2 regions of the Pseudoalteromonas qingdaonensis genome follow, and region 2 is predicted to be linked to the other one. Evidence: predicted binding sites of a transcription regulator. Region 2 holds the regulator's gene; the other holds the start of a gene.

Region 1 (3,127 bases), on a different contig from region 2:
ATCACAGAGACTAATAACACGCTGACAATAGCAATGGCGAGCGCCAAGTCTACGACATGGTCCAAGTTAGCTTGCTCAGTATAGTAGGGGGTTTGCGAAATAAAGCGTGCTGCATGCATACCCGTATAATGCATTCCTGATACTGCTAAGCCCATTACAATGGCGCCGATAAAGCAGGCCCAAACACCTTGTGCTGTTGTTGCGTTTGGCTTACGAAGCTTCATATGAATCGCAAGCGCTATCCAGGCAAGAGATACAGCGACGAGAATAGATAGTGCGAACCACAGGGGATCATAAGCGAGTTTTGGCCCTAAGCGCATAGCTTCCATGCCACTGTAGTGCATAAGACCAATTCCCGCCCCGAGTAATAGGGCACTGATGAATTGCGTCTTAGTATCAACCTTAAACCCGCGGATAAGGTGGAATGCGACAATTGTGGCGCCAAAAACCGGTAGAAAAGACAATGCTGTCATGGTGAGGTTGTAATCGACCTCGACACATAGGCTAAATGCCAGCATGCCGATAAAATGCATACTCCAAACTCCACCTGAAAAGGCGGCAGAGCTTGAGACAAGTGCATATTTATAGGAGGCAGTGTTGCGATTTGAATCTGCGAATGAACGTAATTGCAAAGCAAAAAATGAAGAAAAAATGGCGATGATGACTGAAAGTGCAACCAGTCCATAATTGTAAGAGCCGTTCACGAGGAACTCAGAAGCAGGATCGATTGCGAAAAATTGTGAAAGCATTAGAAAGCCAAATACCCCGATAAACAACTGGGCGTAGGCCCAAACGATAATAAGTATAGTGCATTGATTTTAAAGAATTAGCATTATCTCGCCAAATATTACCTTGAAGGCAGTATGCGAAACGATGGTATCATCACATTAGCAAAATACATATCGTAACTCAAATAGGTTCTTGTGGAGCTGTTTTGGAACGCCAACCAATAAATTATTCCCTGATTTTTAGTAAAAAACGCAGAACCACCGCGATTCATGTGAAGGCGCAAAGTGTTTCAGTGCGAGCACCCCATGGTGCGTGTAAGCGTTTTATTGATGACTTCGTACTCAGCAAACGCACATGGATAGAAACGCAATTACTGAAACAAAGCGATTTCACCTCGCAGGTAACGAAACCGCTGCAAGACAACAAGGTTATGTTGTTTGGCGAGTGGGTAAACATTAAAGTGAGCCGCGGAAAACGCAGCCAGACAATTTGCGAGATGGGCGCAGTCGAATTAGTCATCGCACACAGAGTAAGTCAGGTTACGAGTAAAGCTAAGGACATGTTACTCGCTTATCTATCACAAAGCTTAACTGTATACGTAAACGAGCGCATAGCGTATTGGCAAAATGAGATGGGTGTTACAGCCAGCGATGTAAAAGTCAGAACGTACAAGCGCAGATGGGGTAGTTGTAATCAACGTCGTGAATTGAGTTTTAACACTTTTCTAGTTGGTGCACCCAAGTGGGTGATTGATTATGTGATTGTGCATGAACTTGCACATATTCGCCATATGGACCACAGCAATGCGTTTTGGCAATTTGTAGAGACAAAATACGCGCATAAGAATCAAGCTAAAGCTTGGCTGAAAGAGAATGGTCAAAAGTTGGAATTAAGATTCGAATAAAGAAAGAAAAGTGGTGGAGGGAGCTGGATTCGAACCAGCGAAGGCAGTGCCGTCAGATTTACAGTCTGATCCCTTTGGCCGCTCGGGAACCCCTCCACTAAAAATGGATGCGTGCTTATTAAACTTTAGAAAAGTGGTGGAGGGGGCTGGATTCGAACCAGCGAAGGCAATGCCGTCAGATTTACAGTCTGATCCCTTTGGCCGCTCGGGAACCCCTCCTAAGCAACGGCGGCGATAATAGCAAACTGAGCTTTCAAGTAAAGAAAAAAACTAAAGAAATACTAAATTATGCCGATAACCGTGTAGATATAAATCATCTTGTCGAAAGTTTATGCAAATCGAGTCGGTGCTCATCAATGAAGCACAATTAGGTACAGCGCTTAATAGCAGTATTACGCATCAACGCCGTAATGACTTTGCCTTGCTGTTAGCTTCGCTCTCTTATGACGCCCTGGATTTCGCTCAATTTCACCTGCCCAAAACACCTGTTCACACTAGAGTAGTTAGCGATGAACAGCTGCGTTGCCAACTCGGTGGTGCCACTCCCAGACCTTGCGCACCACCACACTACGACATTGCTTTAACACAGGGGCAACGCCAAACCCTGGCATTGAGCTCCTTAACCAGCCTGCGTTTACAGGATTGCTTGGCGCCCACACCATTGGCAGTACGCGACGACGCTAAACACCTCCCTTTGCCCGTTCTTACCAATTGTGCCCCCAGTGTGCAGGCAAAGTATGGCCAGCAGGCAACGTCTCTTAGTGAAGTGCAAATGGATGCCGCTGCATTCTACGACCAACTTAGCGAGATAAAAGCACAGAAGCTGTTTGCCAGCGCATAACACCACGGCCTAGGCCATAAATACTAGGAACAGGACCAAGGGCGTCTATACTCTTTAAGGCAGTATTTAATACCAATTCACTTAAATAGCTAATCTGTTTATTTTTGCGGTTAAATTCATCCATGAAGCTTGGTTACATCGCGCATCCATGCGCTCACCTCTTGAGAAAAACTACATAAGAAAAATTCTGCCTTGTTATCACATCATTTATCCAGCGCTATATCTGATCACATACTTAACAGAATTGGCATAAGGTAGTAAAACTCACCTGAGGATAGTGTTATGAACAAAAAAACGCTCTACTGCTGAGTGCTTCACTGGCCGTATTGGCCGGCTCAGCCATTGCTGATGAAGATAAACAAGCCTTATTAGAGGATGCTTTGAGCGCCGCACCGTTGACGTTAAGAGATAAGGTAACTGTGATGGACAGGCAACAAAATGTATTGCAAGAAGGCAGCAGTAATTACACCTGTTTTCCTACACCACCTAGCCTAAACGGCATCGCGCCCATGTGTATGGATGGGCCTTGGATGGAATGGGCAAATGCCTGGACCAATAAAAAGCCGTTTCAGGCTAAAGCGGTAGGTATTTCCTATATGCTGGCCGGTGATGGCGGTGCCAGTAATACCGACCCTTATACAGAAGGGGAAACG
Region 2 (3,127 bases):
ACTACAGACACCTACCGTATTGGTGCTTTTGAGCAACTGGCAACCTATGGCCGTATTATCGGTTGTCCGGTGAAGCAGGTTAAAGATGCCAGCGAATTAGCCGATACCTTATTTCAGTTGCGTAATAAGCGCTTGGTGCTCATTGACACCGCAGGTATGAGCCAGCGCGATATGCGTTTAACTGAGCAGTTAAATACCCTGATGCGCAGTGCCGCTGTGGAGATCCGCAGCTATTTGGTGCTCAGTGCCACGGCCCAGCGCGAAGTATTACAAGAAGCCATAAAACACTTCCAAATGGTAGACCTAAGCGGCTGTATTTTCACAAAGCTTGATGAAAGTCTAAGTTTGGGTGAGATTATTAGTGTGGCGATTCAAAATCGCCTGCCAATAGGGTATCTTACCAACGGTCAGCGTGTGCCAGAAGATATCCGGGTGGCAAACTCGGAAAAAATGGTGAGAAAGGCTGAGCAATTGTTTATAAAACGCCAAAAAGCGCAAGCAACATCAGCTCCAGCGGGGCGTCAGACGCTAGCGTCACCAGCAGTAGGAATGTATGATTAACACCATCTTGGATCAGGCAAGCGGTCTTCGCAGAATGAATAATAATAGTCAAGGCGTGAAAGTGATCGCCGTAACCGGCGGCAAAGGCGGTGTAGGCAAAACCAATGTTTCCTTGAACATGGCCATTGCCATGGGTCAGCTAGGCAAACGGGTTTTGGTACTTGATGCCGACCTGGGTCTGGCCAACTGCGACGTAATGCTTGGTTTACGAGTGGAAAAAAACCTCTCTCATGTGCTCAATGGCGAATGCCATCTGCGCGATATTCTGGTGGAAGGTCCCGCAGGCATTCGTATCGCTCCCGCTTCTTCGGGCGCCCAGAGCATGGTTGAGTTGAGCCCTAGCGAACATGCGGGCCTAATTCGCGCCTTTAGCGAACTCGATAGTGAATATGACGTGCTGATTGTCGATACCGCCGCCGGTATTTCCGATATGGTGCTAAGTTTTTCCCGCGCCTCACAAGATGTGGTAGTGGTGGTATGTGATGAACCCACATCGATCACCGATGCCTATGCTCTGATCAAAGTACTTAGCCGCGAGCATGGCGTTTACAAATTTAAAATCGTTGCCAGCATGGTGCGCAGTCTGCGCGAGGGCCAGGACCTATTCGCCAAGCTTTCCAAGGTTACCGACCGTTTTCTCGATGTCTCGCTTGAGCTGGTTGCCGCTGTGCCTTATGACGAGAACATGCGTAAAGCCACGCGCCGACAAAAGGCCGTGGTCGATTTATTCCCCAACTCTCCGGCATCTGTGTCGCTGAAGAACCTCGCCAACAAGGCCACCCAGTGGCCGTTGCCGAATCACCCTTCGGGACATCTAGAATTCTTTATTGAAAAGCTCGTAGGCCGCTAACGGTATAGGACGGCTATGAACAAAGTCGCAGGGTATCAACAGCAACAGCAATTAGGCTCTCTTGTGGAGCGCCATGCGGCTTTGGTTAAGCGTATCGCCTGCCATTTGTTGGCGCGTTTGCCGGCCAGTGTGCAGCTGGATGATCTTATCCAATCGGGCATGATAGGGCTTATCGAAGCATCACGAAATTTCGATGCCACTAAGGGCGCCAGCTTTGAAACCTTTGCCGGTATTCGTATTCGTGGCGCCATGCTTGATGAAATTCGCCGCGGCGATTGGGCACCGCGCTCCTTGCACCGCCATAGTCGCGCCATAGCACAGGCCATCCATGATTTGGAGCGAACCTTGGGGCGCGAACCCAAGGATATAGAAGTTGCGCAACGGCTTGAAATTTCACTTGAAGAATATCATTCGATTTTAAACGATGTGAACTGTGCCAAGGTCATTGGCATAGAAGATCTCGGCGTTGATGAAGACGTTATCGGCGCTTGTGAGCATGAGCCGGAGCAGGTCAACCGACCCTTTGCCAGCATGCATAACGAAAGATTTAATGCCGCCTTGGTTAAGGCTATCAAGTCTTTGCCCGAGCGCGATGCTCTGGTGCTGTCCTTGTACTACAACGATGAAATGAATTTAAAAGAAATTGGGCACATACTCGCGGTCAGTGAATCGCGTGTGAGCCAGATACATAGTCAGGCAATGATCAGGCTTAGAGCCAAGATCAATGATTGGATCAATTAATAAAGTAAAGCGGGTTTACGGAGGATACTTTGGATAAGAACATGAAAATCCTTGTGGTTGACGACTTTTCCACCATGAGAAGAATCATTAAAAATCTCTTGCGTGATTTAGGCTTCACCAATGTGCTAGAGGCGGATGACGGCATTACGGCCTTGCCCATGCTGCAAAATCAGGACTTTGATTTTGTGGTTACCGACTGGAACATGCCGGGCATGCAAGGTATTGACCTGTTGCGCGCCATTCGCGCCGACGAGCGACTAAAACACCTACCCGTATTAATGGTGACCGCCGAGGCCAAAAAAGAACAAATTATTGCCGCCGCCCAGGCCGGTGTGAATGGTTATATAGTTAAGCCTTTCACCGCCGCGACCTTGAAAACCAAGCTGGAAAAAGTGTTTGAGCGCTTAGGTTAATTAAGAAGGAGAGGGTTATGTCAGCGTCCGCTGCACCTCATATTACCCTGGAGCAGGCCAAGCAGCTTGTGGTGTTTTTGGAACAGGGCGAGCAGGAAAAAGCCGACCAGTTGATCTTGGATGCGGCTTCGAAGGAGCAATCCGAGCTGTTTGCCGAGGTGGGAAAACTCACACGTCAACTGCATGAATCGTTGAAGAATTTCCAGCTGGATACGCGTCTTTCAGACCTGACCAACGAAGCTATTCCAGATGCCAAACAGCGTCTCAATTATGTTATGGAAATGACCGAGCAGGCGGCGAATAAAACCATGGATGCGGTGGAGGCCAGCCTGCCCATTGCCGAGCGTTTGTCCACTGATCTGCATCAGATCAAACCCAATTGGGATAAGTTGATGCGCCGCGACCTGCAGCTAGGCGAGTTTAAGCAACTGTGTCATCAGCTTGACGGTTTTATGGATCGCTCTCAGAGCAGCACCTTGGAGCTGCACGACTTACTCAACAATGTGTTGATGGCGCAGGACTATCAGGACTTGACCGGTCAGGTGATCCGCAGAATTATCGA

The links. Region 2 encodes FliA, which starts transcription of late flagellar genes. Its sites were predicted from a motif close to CTAAAGNTNNNNNNNNNNNNGCCGATA; they were not measured.
Region 1: a site for FliA is predicted at 1,904-1,930, ahead of WCN91_RS02595 (VC2046/SO_2500 family protein). Genes of this name have one in related genera too.

The regions. Positions count from the first base shown of each region.
Region 1 is NZ_JBCGCU010000002.1:100,369-103,495, forward strand. Features, by position in the region: gene WCN91_RS02575 (PAS domain S-box protein) at 1-749, opposite strand, end outside; gene WCN91_RS02580 (M48 family metallopeptidase) at 935-1,633, shown strand; tRNA gene WCN91_RS02585 (tRNA-Tyr) at 1,645-1,729, opposite strand; tRNA gene WCN91_RS02590 (tRNA-Tyr) at 1,768-1,852, opposite strand; gene WCN91_RS02595 (VC2046/SO_2500 family protein) at 1,965-2,474, shown strand; gene WCN91_RS02600 (hypothetical protein) at 2,897-3,127, shown strand, end outside.
Region 2 is NZ_JBCGCU010000007.1:26,332-29,458, forward strand. Features, by position in the region: gene flhF (flagellar biosynthesis GTPase FlhF) at 1-561, shown strand, start outside; gene WCN91_RS07795 (MinD/ParA family protein) at 554-1,411, shown strand; gene WCN91_RS07800 (RNA polymerase sigma factor FliA) at 1,427-2,152, shown strand; gene cheY (chemotaxis response regulator CheY) at 2,182-2,565, shown strand; gene WCN91_RS07810 (protein phosphatase CheZ) at 2,583-3,127, shown strand, end outside.